4 regions of the Klebsiella quasipneumoniae subsp. quasipneumoniae genome follow, and region 1 is predicted to be linked to each of the others. Evidence: predicted binding sites of a transcription regulator. Region 1 holds the regulator's gene; each other region holds the start of a gene.
What was found. Region 1 encodes Fur, which represses iron uptake genes when iron is present. Its sites were predicted from a motif close to ATAATAATGAGAACNACTATCAA; they were not measured.
Positions count from the first base shown of each region.

Region 2: a site for Fur is predicted at 1,287-1,309, ahead of bfd (bacterioferritin-associated ferredoxin). Genes of this name have one in related genera too.
Region 3: a site for Fur is predicted at 1,497-1,519, ahead of LGM20_RS05395 (TonB-dependent receptor domain-containing protein). Genes of this name have one in related genera too.
Region 4: a site for Fur is predicted at 1,196-1,218, ahead of fes (enterochelin esterase). Genes of this name have one in related genera too.

Region 1 is NZ_CP084876.1:3,722,754-3,725,914, forward strand. Features, by position in the region: gene fldA (flavodoxin FldA) at 134-664, shown strand; gene fur (ferric iron uptake transcriptional regulator) at 956-1,408, shown strand; gene tcuR (tricarballylate utilization LysR family transcriptional regulator TcuR) at 1,536-2,462, shown strand; gene tcuA (FAD-dependent tricarballylate dehydrogenase TcuA) at 2,560-3,161, shown strand, end outside.
Region 2 is NZ_CP084876.1:440,417-443,577, forward strand. Features, by position in the region: gene tuf (elongation factor Tu) at 1-1,163, shown strand, start outside; gene bfd (bacterioferritin-associated ferredoxin) at 1,344-1,538, shown strand; gene bfr (bacterioferritin) at 1,612-2,088, shown strand; gene LGM20_RS02055 (prepilin peptidase) at 2,072-2,557, opposite strand; gene rpsJ (30S ribosomal protein S10) at 2,940-3,161, shown strand, end outside.
Region 3 is NZ_CP084876.1:1,081,032-1,084,192, reverse strand. Features, by position in the region: gene LGM20_RS05410 (metal ABC transporter permease) at 1-643, shown strand, start outside; gene LGM20_RS05405 (nitrous oxide-stimulated promoter family protein) at 704-1,045, opposite strand; gene LGM20_RS05400 (Rdx family protein) at 1,123-1,416, opposite strand; gene LGM20_RS05395 (TonB-dependent receptor domain-containing protein) at 1,632-3,161, shown strand, end outside.
Region 4 is NZ_CP084876.1:3,838,534-3,841,694, forward strand. Features, by position in the region: gene fes (enterochelin esterase) at 1-1,135, opposite strand, end outside; gene fepA (siderophore enterobactin receptor FepA) at 1,395-3,161, shown strand, end outside.

The DNA of each region.
Region 1 (3,161 bases):
CATTCATGTAGCAGAGTGTGCAGTCGGGCGTGATTGCTGTTTCCGCGTCCTTGCCTGTTCTGCTATGATTGCCGTTATCTGTGGGCATCGCGTCCCTACCACATCATTTAAGTTTCAAGAGGTTATTTTACTCATGGCAATCATCGGCATCTTTTTTGGCAGCGACACCGGCAACACCGAAAATATTGCAAAAATGATTCAAAAGCAGCTTGGTAAAGATGTTGCTGATGTTCACGACATTGCCAAAAGCAGCAAAGAAGATCTGGAAGCCCACGACATCCTGCTGCTCGGCATCCCGACCTGGTACTACGGTGAAGCCCAGTGTGACTGGGACGACTTCTTCCCGACGCTGGAAGAGATCGACTTTAACGGCAAGCTGGTGGCGCTGTTCGGCTGCGGCGACCAGGAAGACTACGCAGAGTACTTCTGCGATGCGCTGGGCACCATCCGCGACATCATTGAGCCGCGCGGCGCGACCATCGTTGGCCACTGGCCGACTGCCGGCTATCACTTCGAGGCCTCCAAAGGCCTGGCGGATGACGACCACTTCGTCGGCCTCGCCATTGATGAAGACCGTCAGCCGGAACTGACCAACGAGCGCGTTGAGAAGTGGGTGAAGCAGGTGGCTGAAGAGCTGCACCTCGAAGAAATCAAAAACGCCTGATAATTAAGCGGCGCAATCGTTGAGTTGCGTCGTATTAATAGACAAAAGCAATCAAACTAATAGCTACAAGTTTTTAACTTTTAATCACATATCTGTACAATGTCCTCTGATTCTACGAGGCACGTGACGCAGTTTGTAGCTGGTGCCTCGTTTTTGACAGCAAACCAGGCCCGATGCTTGCAGTTTTCATTTACCAGTGGCAGTTCTATAATGAGACGCATTACGTCGGGTTAATTTCTGTATGACTTCCGTTGAAGGAAGTAGATCGTTTAGCAACAGGACAGATTCCGCATGACTGACAACAATACCGCATTAAAGAAGGCTGGCCTGAAAGTCACACTTCCTCGACTGAAAATCCTTGAAGTGCTGCAGGAACCGGATAACCATCATGTCAGTGCGGAAGACTTATATAAACGCCTGATCGACATGGGCGAAGAGATTGGTCTGGCGACCGTTTACCGCGTCCTCAACCAGTTTGATGACGCCGGTATCGTGACTCGTCATAATTTTGAAGGCGGTAAATCCGTTTTCGAACTGACCCAGCAGCATCACCACGATCACCTGATCTGCCTCGACTGCGGCAAAGTGATCGAATTCAGTGATGACTCTATCGAAGCGCGCCAGCGTGAAATCGCTTCCCGTCACGGCATCCGCCTGACCAACCACAGTCTGTATCTGTACGGTCACTGTGCGGAAGGTGATTGCCGCGAGGACGAACACGCCCACGACGCAGTGGAAAAGTAATTCCCTGCTTCGCCTGCTCTGAAAAGCCAACCAGCCGGTTGGCTTTTTTATGGGCGCTTCTGCCGCGCTTCCCGCTCACGTCCCGGCGGCGACCCTCGCGAGTCCCCGCTTTGTCCGGAGAGTTGATATGGAACTTCGCCAGCTACGCTATTTTACGCGCATTGTTGAAACCGGCAGCATGGGCCGCGCCGCGCTCGATCTGAATATCGGCGTCTCGGCGCTCAGCCAGCAGATCGCGCGTCTGGAAAATGAGCTGTCCATTCGCCTCCTGCAGCGAACCTCTCGCGGCGTGACGCCCACCAGCGCGGGCCTCGCTTTCTACTCACAGGCGCAGCTGGCGCTGCGTCATGCCGATGATGCCATCCTCGCCGCCCGCGAGGCGCGGCTGTCGGGCCACGTCAGCGTCGGCATGGCCCCCAGCACCGCCTCCGTTCTTGGCGTACCGTTCATCAACGCGATGCGCGAGAGCTACCCCGACGTCCGCCTGCACCTGGTGGAAAGCCTCTCCGGGAATCTGGAGCGGATGATCAACACCCGCCAGCTGGATTTAGCCATCGTCTTCCAGCAGGAGAAGATCCTGCGCTGGAGCGCCAGACCGGTGCTCGAAGAGCGCCTGTTCCTGATTGGCACCCATGCGCTGTTGGCCTCGCTGCCGGATGACCCTGTTTCCCCTGACCAGCTCACCACCCTGCCGCTGATTATGCCAAGCCAGGGCCACGGCCTGCGCGGCAGGCTGGAGGCGGTTTGCCAGCAGCACAGCCTCAGCGTTGAGGTGGTGGCGGACATTGACGGTCTGGCCCTGCTGATGCAGGCCGTGCGCAGCGGACTGGGCGCCACTCTGCAGCCCGGGGCCGCTATTTCCCATCTCGACCATCAGGCGCTGAGGGTGATCGGCATCGCTAATCCGGTCCTCAGCCGCCCCAACTTTCTGGTCAGCCTGTCGGATGATGAGCTCACCCCGGCAGGCCTTGCGGCACGGGTCATACTAAGCAAAGTCATGCGCCAGCTGGTGGAGTCCGATCGCTGGCCAGGCGCCACCCTTTACGTTAACTAAACCCCTCTTTAGCGTTACGCCATAGCGCCCCGTCGCCGTTACCGCCTACATTCCCATTACAAATTTAACAATCCATTAAATTGTAAGGGAGCCGATAATGGTGGATGTACTGGTCATTGGCGGCGGCAATGCCGCGCTATGCGCCGCCTTAACCGCCCGGGAAGCCGGCGCCTCGGTGCTGCTGCTGGAGGCGGCGCCGCGGGAGTGGCGAGGCGGCAATTCGCAGCACACGCGTAACCTGCGCTGTATGCACGATGCGCCGCAGGACGTGCTGGTCGACAGCTATCCGGAAGAGGAGTACTGGCAGGATCTGCTGCGCGTCACCGAAGGGAACACCAACGAAGCGCTGGCCCGGCTGGTGATCCGCACCTCGTCACAGTGCCGGGACTGGATGCGTCAGCACGGGGTTAACTTTCAGCCGCCGCTCTCCGGCGCCCTGCACGTGGCCCGCACCAACGCCTTTTTTATGGGCGGCGGCAAAGCGCTGGTCAATGCCTATTACCGCAGCGCAGAGCGGATGGGGGTGCAGATCCGCTACAACACGCCGGTGCAGGCTCTGGAACTGCGCAACGGTGAATTTGTCGCCGCGCTGGCGGGCGAGGAACGGATTGTCGCGAGAAGCTGCGTCCTCGCCGCCGGCGGATTTGAATCCAACCGCGAGTGGCTGCGCGAGGCCTGGGGGCAAAATGACCGCGGCGA
Region 2 (3,161 bases), 2.1 Mb from region 1:
GTACAAAACCGCACGTCAACGTTGGTACTATCGGCCACGTTGACCATGGTAAAACTACCCTGACTGCTGCCATCACTACCGTTCTGGCTAAAACCTACGGTGGTTCCGCTCGCGCATTCGACCAGATCGATAACGCGCCGGAAGAAAAAGCTCGTGGTATCACCATCAACACCTCTCACGTTGAATATGACACCCCGACTCGCCACTACGCGCACGTAGACTGCCCGGGCCACGCCGACTATGTTAAAAACATGATCACCGGTGCTGCGCAGATGGACGGCGCGATCCTGGTTGTTGCTGCGACTGACGGCCCGATGCCGCAGACTCGTGAGCACATCCTGCTGGGTCGTCAGGTAGGCGTTCCGTACATCATCGTGTTCCTGAACAAATGCGACATGGTTGATGACGAAGAGCTGCTGGAACTGGTTGAGATGGAAGTTCGTGAACTGCTGTCTCAGTACGATTTCCCGGGCGACGACACTCCGATCGTTCGTGGTTCTGCTCTGAAAGCGCTGGAAGGCGACGCAGAGTGGGAAGCGAAAATCATCGAACTGGCTGGCCACCTGGATACCTATATCCCGGAACCAGAGCGTGCGATTGACAAGCCTTTCCTGCTGCCGATCGAAGACGTATTCTCCATCTCCGGTCGTGGTACCGTTGTTACCGGTCGTGTAGAGCGCGGTATCATCAAAGTGGGTGAAGAAGTTGAAATCGTTGGTATCAAAGAAACCGCGAAAACCACCTGTACTGGCGTTGAAATGTTCCGCAAACTGCTGGACGAAGGCCGTGCTGGTGAGAACGTAGGTGTTCTGCTGCGTGGTATCAAACGTGAAGAAATCGAACGTGGTCAGGTACTGGCTAAGCCGGGCACCATCAACCCGCACACCAAGTTCGAATCTGAAGTGTACATTCTGTCCAAAGACGAAGGCGGCCGTCATACTCCGTTCTTCAAAGGCTACCGTCCGCAGTTCTACTTCCGTACTACTGACGTGACTGGCACCATCGAACTGCCGGAAGGCGTAGAGATGGTAATGCCGGGCGACAACATCAAAATGGTTGTTACCCTGATCCACCCGATCGCGATGGACGACGGTCTGCGTTTCGCAATCCGTGAAGGCGGCCGTACCGTTGGCGCGGGCGTTGTAGCTAAAGTTCTGGGCTAATTCGTTAGCTTTGAATAAAAAAGGGCGCTTCGGCGCCCTTTTTGCTGTCCGTCGTTCAGCGAAAAGGGCGGGGCTACTGGCGATTCATAACGTGCGCTGCGGCGGATAATGAGTAAATGGTCTATTGTAATCATAACTATTCTCATTTAATATTTGTGCATAAATTGAACGGGAGTTTATATGTACGTTTGTTTGTGCAATGGCGTCAGCGATAAAAAAATTCGCCAGGTTGTTCGCCAGTTTCAACCGCAATCTTTTCAGCAATTACGTAAGTTTGTTCCCGTTGGAAATCAATGCGGTAAGTGTGTTCGCGCGGCGCGGGAAGTTATGGAAGATGAATTAACCACCCTGCCGGAATTCAAAGAAATCGCCTGAAGTCCACGCTTCTCTTTTGACATCCCTATAGGCCGGACTACGCTTCAATGAGTGGAAGCGGAGGGACTATATAATGAAAGGTGATGTCAAAATCATAAGTTATCTCAATAAATTATTGGGAAATGAGCTGGTCGCAATTAATCAGTACTTTCTCCATGCGAGAATGTTCAAAAACTGGGGCCTGATGCGCCTCAACGATATTGAGTACCACGAATCCATCGACGAAATGAAGCACGCCGATAAATACATCGAGCGTATTCTTTTTCTCGAAGGTATCCCGAATCTGCAGGATCTCGGCAAACTTGGCATCGGTGAAGATGTGGAAGAGATGCTGCAGTCCGATTTAAGACTGGAGCTGGAGGGGGCGCAAAACCTGCGCGAGGCGATCGCCTATGCCGACAGCGTCCATGACTACGTCAGCCGCGATATGATGATTGAGATCCTGGCGGATGAAGAAGGCCATATCGACTGGCTGGAAACCGAACTCGATCTGATCGGCAAAATCGGTCTGCAAAATTACCTGCAGTCGCAGATCAAAGTGTCAGACTAGCCAGCGTCTGACACCCGCACCAGAAACCCGCGGCCGCCAGAAATGGCCCAAACGGCAGCGGGTTGTTCCCCCTCCATTTACTGCTCCCGCCGCACCTGGCGTACAAACCTGATACTGCCCACACCGTGCAGGCGAGCAGCGATGCCACCAGTAGCAGCTGCGGCAGCAATCGCCAGCCATGCCAGGCGCCGAGGGCGGCGAGATATTTGATATCCCCATACCCCAACCCCTCATAGCCGCGGATCCCGCGATATAGCCAGTAAAGCGCAGCCAAACAGAGATAGCCGGCTATCGCCCCCCAGACGGCATCATGAAGCTGGTGCGGCGCCAGACAAAGATAAAAAAGTAAACCACTCCACAGCAGGGGACAGGTATAACGGTCGGGCAGCAGGCCGTGACGCAGGTCCTGGTGGCATAAGGTTAAGGTCAATCCGCTATAGCACAGCAAGAAGGGGAGGGCGGCGAGCATGGTTAACCCCGCGATCATCAATGAACATCGTCTCACTATGCTTATTGTCCCCGTTCAGTGCAAAAGGCACTTCCCTGGAATGGATGGCGCCATCCGCGTTAATTTGCCGCGTTGTCACCCCGTACCGTTCGCTAGCGCGAAGGTGCGCAAATCCTGGTGATGATTTTCTAAACAGCACTTGCGTAGCGCCAGAATTTGCGTATAATGCGCGGGCCTGTCAAAGTTGACGGCCGGTTCAATATGAACCCTGGTAATCGCAGTTGGGTTATCAAACAATGTCCCCAATCGGGGGGCTATGTAAGAACGGTTACACTCTCCCATCAATCGTAATGGGTATGAGGAGTAATCATTTCGTCTATAAAATAATTGGAGCTCTGGTCTCATGCAGAACCAAAGAATCCGTATCCGCCTGAAAGCGTTTGATCATCGTCTGATCGATCAATCAACCGCGGAAATCGTCGAGACTGCTAAGCGCACTGGTGCGCAAGTCCGTGGTCCGATCCCGCTGCCGACCCGCAAAGAGCGCTTTACCGTTCTGATCTCCCCGCACGTCAACAAAGACGCGCGTGACCAGTACGAAATTCGCACTCACAAGCGTCTGGTT
Region 3 (3,161 bases), 2.6 Mb from region 1:
CGCCGGGCTGCTCTGCGCCGTGACGACCGGTTTTCTCGACGATAACAGCCGCCTCAAACGCGATACCATCATGGGAATTGTCTTCTCCGGCATGTTTGGCGCCGGGCTGGTGCTGTACGTAGCGATCCAGTCCGACGTCCATCTCGACCATATTCTGTTCGGCGATATGCTGGGGATCTCCCTCAGCGATATTGGACAAACGGCGGCTATCGCGCTGATGATTGCGCTGATTATCGGGCTGAAATGGCGGGATTTTTTGCTGCACGCCTTCGATCCGACGCAGGCCAAAGCCAGTGGCCTGCGCGGCGGACTGCTGCACTACGGCATGCTGTGCATGATCGCCCTGACCATCGTCGCGACGCTGCAGTCGGTAGGGATTATCCTGTCGATTTCGCTGCTGATTGCCCCAGGGGCGATCGCGCTCCTGCTGGTACGGCGCTTTATACACGCCCTGCTGCTGGCGGTGGCGGTAGCGGTCTGCTGCTCGGCGGGAGGGGTGTGGCTGGCGTTTTATCTCGATAGCGCGCCGGCGCCGACTATCGTGGTGCTGTTCACCGCGCTGTTTGTGGTCGCCTTTGTGACAAGCACGATCCGGGATAGTCAGAAACAGAAGGCTTCATCACCCATCCCCGGTGGCGGCTAACGCCTTACCGGGGCTGCGCTTGTCCCCCGGCTGCGCGCAGCCCAGGCCGGGGAAAGGCCGCTATTTTTTCGGTCGATATTTTTCCGGCAGCGGCGGCACCGGCCGCCTGTCATCCAGCAGATGGCGAAGGGTCAGGATCGGGTGGCGCCAGAGCATTCGTGGCCCGGCCCAGCGCATAATCTGCTTCATCTCTTCGCGCTTCGCCGGCTGATAGCAGTGTACCGGACACTGCTTGCAGGCCGGTTTATTGTCGCCAAACACGCACTTATCAAGCCGCTTGTCGGCGTAGGCGTTCAGCGCCTGATAGTGCTCGCCGTCGTCGCGGGCATCCGGACAGCGGCGCTGATAAAGCCCAATCATCCGACCGATCGTCTGCTTTTCACGTTCGATGCGTTTGCCCACCGTCAACTTCCCTCCCCACAAAAAGATGCATCAATAATACACCTTTTAAACGGGCCACGCAGCCGCTTTCCTAACGATTAGGTCGGGTTAGCGGGTTTATCAACATGCCCCAATGCTTTTTCCGGAAAGCAGACATCGCGCACCCGGCGTTTCAGCTCTGCCGCATCCGGAAAGCCGCCATCCTGCTTCCGCTCCCAGATCTGCTGGCCGTCGATATCGATAGTGAAGATCCCGCCGGTGCCCGGCACCAGCGTCACCGAGGCGATATCGGTGCTGAAGGTGTGTAACAGCTCCTGCGCCATCCAGCTGGCGCGCAGCATCCAGTTGCACTGGGAACAATAGGTGATGGTGATAGCCGCTTTTGAATTCATCGTCTTCTCGCTCAGGCTGAAAGGGCACAGTGTAAACAAAGTGCAGTTTAAATGAGGAATACATGAATATTTTGTTGCAAACGATAATACCTATCATTACCATTCGCAATCAACAAATGGAGTAAGACCCTATCCGCAACGGAAAAGACGGAGCAACCTGCAACTCTGGAAGTAACGCGTGAGCCGATACTAATAACGATCAAGGCGTGGCGACTATGTACAAATCGACTCCGTCAGCAGCAGGGTGTAAAAAACGCCTGCTGGTGACCTCTTTGCTTGCAGCAATTTATCAAACTTCTGCCGTCGCAGCAGGCACTTCCGCCATCGGCGGCGAGGCGGTGGATGACACCTCGGAACAAATGACCGTCACCGCTCCCGCGCCGGCGCAAAAAGCCGGTAACGAGCACAGCATCAGCGCCCGGGAGCTGGAGGACAAAGGCGCTAACGATTTCGGCTCGATCATGCGCTATGAACCGCTCATCAGCGCCACCGGGGCCAGCGGCGGCTCTGGCAACGGCAAAAGCGGCTTCGACCGCGGGGGCTACACCGGCTACAACATTCGCGGCATGGAGAGCAACCGCGTCGGTATCGACGTGGACGGTATCGCCCAGCCCAACGCCACCGGCCGCGGCTACGTCGGCCGCTCGGGGCTCAATACCTTCGGCATCGGCCGCGATTATATCGACCCGTATATGTACGGCAGCGTGGATATCCAGTCCGGCGCCACCTCGACGGAAACGGCCAACAGCGCCATCGGAGGGAATGTCTCCTTCCGCCCGAAATCGGCGGATGATTACCTGCGCCCGGGCAAAACCAGCGCCTTCGGCTATCGCAGCGGCTACGACTCCGCGGATCGCAGCTGGCACAACGGGGTGACCGTCGCCGGCGGCGATGAGTTCCTGCGCGGCATTTTGGTCTACAGCCGCCGCGACGGCCAGGAAACCGAAAATAACAGCGACACCGTCGACGCCTACCCGGCGAACTGGCACTCCGATGCCTTTCTGGCCTCCGGGATCTGGCAGCCCAACGACGAGCACAAGCTAACCAGCACCTTCGACTATTACCACAAAACCAACCACACCCACTACGATACCTGGGATTCCAGCGGTAACAGCACCATCGGCACCGCCAACCAGACCAGCCAGACCCGACGCTGGGGCCTGAGCCTGAAGGATGACTGGACGCCGATGAATGACTACCTCGACAGCGTCTCCACGAAAATCTACTACCAGCATACCGAAGCCCATGACTGGACGTATATGCCGGACAGCGTCACCCGCAGAATGCAGACGGTGAACTCCAACTACGACACCGACACCTGGGGCCTGCAGACCGCGCTGGCGAAAACCCTGGGCCGCTACGATCTGAGCGCCGGTTTCAACGCCAGCACCAGCAAAACCCAGCGGCCGTTCAGCCAGTCGCCGATCCCCAGCGTTTACAGCGAGATCATGCAGCCGGAGGCGGACAGCCGCAGCTACACTCTCGGCGGCTTTGTCCAGGATAAGATCAACTTCGACCTTGATAGCCACAACTTCGCCATTATTCCCGGCGTGCGCGTGGTGCATCAATCGACGAAGCCGGAAAATCTGTCCGACCTTGCCGCCAACAGCAGCGCGCTGACCGAATCGTCGGTGGCGAATCTGTACGGTAAAAACAGCGATACCCAGGTTCTGCCGTCGTTGACTTTCCAGTACGACCTCACCCCGCGCCTGATGACCTACCTGCAGTACCAGCGCGGCGCGCAG
Region 4 (3,161 bases), 120 kb from region 1:
CATGCCCGCCGTCAACCTGACGCCAGAAAATCGTCTGCTGCGTTGTGGTGAGTTGCGCCAGCAGCGCCTGGTTGGCGCGAAAAATAATCGGTTCACGCTGGCCCGCTTCCAGCCAGATGCGCAGCCCGGCCGCGGACGCCTCGCCCTGGCGGAGACGTTCGCCGATAAAGCCCGTCCCGCTGCCATCGCGATGCGGCCACCAGTAGGAGCCTGACTGGCTGAGCACGCAGCCAAAGCGCTGCGGCCAGTTGAGGGCGGCGAACATTGCCGCCAGGCCGCCGAAGCTTTGCCCGGCCACCACCGTCCGATCCGGGCGGTCGCTGAACGGGACGTGACCGCGGACCAGCGGCAGGAGCTCCTCCTGCACCGCCAGCCAGAAATCGCGATGACAGGGCAGCTCAACCCCGCGGCGCTGGTTGTCGATCGCGTCGATCAGCAGGTAGACCGCCGGCGGCAGCCTCCCCTCGCGGGTCAGCGCGGCCAGCGGCGACCACACCGGCATGCTTTCGGCCCAGAACTGGCCGTCAAGCAGGATCGCCAGCGGCCGCGTTTGCGGGTCGACGGCCTCGCCGGGGGTGTAGATCCAGACCCGGCGATGGTTGCCCAGACGCGCGCTGCGCCACTCAAGGCAACGGGCGGGAGGATGCGCCTCATTAAGCAGATCCCAGCCGGGCTGCGCCGGCGCCTGCGGCATCTCCAGGGCGGAGACGCCATGGCCGCGTCCGCCCCGCCAGCTGTGCGGGTTCAGCGGATCGGCTATCGCCCGCGGCAGCAGTTTGCACCAGCCTTCGCGCAGCAGCGCGCGGTCCGGCTTATCGGCGCTGAACACCTCAGGGGAAAAATCATCGTCACGGTCGGAGGGAATAAAGCAGTAGCTGCCGCGCCAGGTCGGCGACAGCGTGGTTCGCCAGCACCAGGCGTCGGTCCCGGGCAGACGTTGCAGCGATTGCGGCCGCGCATTTTGATGGTGGTCGGTCACGCCGGTGATATAGAGCCATACCCGACGCCGTGGAGAACGCGTTTCATCCCCCGCCGGATCCCGCCACCAGAACGTCACCTCGATGGCGCCATCCACCGCCCGGGACTGCGGTCCCTGCAGAGTTCGCCACCACTCCTCGCTTCCTGTCGTTAACATTCAGTCATTAACCCTATGTATCGCGTGACTTTTTTAATTAATTGTCATTCTTTATTGATAATATTATTGATAACTATTTGCATTTGCAATAGCGTATTAGCGCGCCGTGGGAAGCGCGTCTTTCACAACACATGTCGAAGAGAGCTTATTCAGCTAGCGACGGAGTGCCTTTGCCCTCTTCCGGCAACATTTATGCCGCCTCCCCTCCCGGTGGGAAGGGGCGTTTGGGGAACGTGGCGACAAAAAAGCAGGAATAACAATGAATAACAGGATCAAATCCCTGGCCTTGCTGGTCAATCTGGGAATTTACGGGGTTGCTTTTCCGTTAAGCGCAGCGGAAACCGCCACCGACGATAAAAACAGCGCCGCGGAAGAGACCATGGTGGTCACCGCCGCCGAGCAGAACCTGCAGGCGCCGGGCGTCTCCACCATCACCGCCGATGAGATCCGCAAACGTCCGCCGGCGCGCGACGTCTCGGAGATCATTCGCACCATGCCGGGGGTCAACCTGACCGGCAACTCCACCAGCGGCCAGCGCGGGAATAACCGCCAGATTGATATCCGCGGCATGGGCCCGGAAAACACCCTGATCCTGATCGACGGCAAGCCGGTCACCAGCCGCAACTCCGTGCGTCTCGGCTGGCGCGGCGAGCGCGACACCCGCGGCGACACCAGCTGGGTGCCGCCGGAGATGATCGAACGCATCGAAGTGATTCGCGGCCCGGCCGCCGCCCGCTACGGCAACGGCGCCGCCGGCGGCGTGGTGAATATCATCACTAAAAAAACCGGCGATGAGTGGCACGGCTCCTGGAACACCTATATGAACGCCCCGGAGCACAAAGACGAAGGCTCCACCAAGCGCACCAACTTCAGCCTCAGCGGCCCGCTGGGCGGTGATTTCAGCTTCCGCCTGTTCGGTAACCTCGACAAAACCCAGGCCGACGCCTGGGACATCAACCAGGGCCATCAGTCCGAACGTACCGGGATCTATGCCGACACCCTGCCGGCCGGGCGCGAAGGGGTAAAAAATAAAAACATCGATGGTCTGGTGCGCTGGGAATTCGCGCCGATGCAGTCGCTGGAGTTTGAGGCCGGCTACAGCCGCCAGGGCAACCTCTACGCAGGCGACACCCAGAACACCAACTCCAACGACCTGGTAAAAGAGAACTACGGCAAAGAGACCAACCGTCTGTACCGCAACACCTACTCGGTCACCTGGAACGGCGCCTGGGACAACGGGGTGACCACCAGCAACTGGGCGCAGTACGAACGTACCCGCAACTCGCGCAAAGGCGAAGGCCTGGCCGGGGGGACCGAGGGGATCTTCAACAGCAACCAGTTCACGGATATCGATCTGGCGGATGTGATGCTGCACAGCGAAGTCAGCATCCCGTTCGACTATCTGGTTAATCAGAACCTGACGCTGGGCAGCGAGTGGAACCAGCAGCGCATGAAGGATAAGGCCTCCAACACCCAGGCGCTGTCGGGGGGAGAAATTCCGGGTTACGACAGCACCGGCCGCAGCCCCTACTCGAAGGCGGAGATCTTCTCCCTGTTCGCTGAGAACAACATGGAGCTGACCGACACCACCATGCTGACCCCGGCGCTGCGTTTCGATCATCACAGCATCGTCGGCAACAACTGGAGCCCGTCCCTCAATCTGTCTCAGGGCCTGTGGGACGACTTCACGCTGAAGATGGGTATCGCCCGTGCCTATAAAGCGCCGAGCCTGTATCAGACCAACCCGAACTACATTCTCTACAGCAAAGGCCAGGGCTGCTACGCCAGTAAAGACGGCTGCTATCTGCAGGGGAATGAAGATTTAAAAGCCGAGACCAGCATCAACAAAGAGATTGGCCTCGAGTTTAAACGCGACGGCTGGCTGGCGGGCGTGACCTGGTTCCGCAACGATTACCGCAACAAGATTGAAGCTGGCTATGCTCCGGTCTATCAAAACGGTAAAGGTACCGATCTCTACCAGTGGGAAAACGTGCCGAAAGCGGTGGTGGAAGGCCTGGAAGGTACG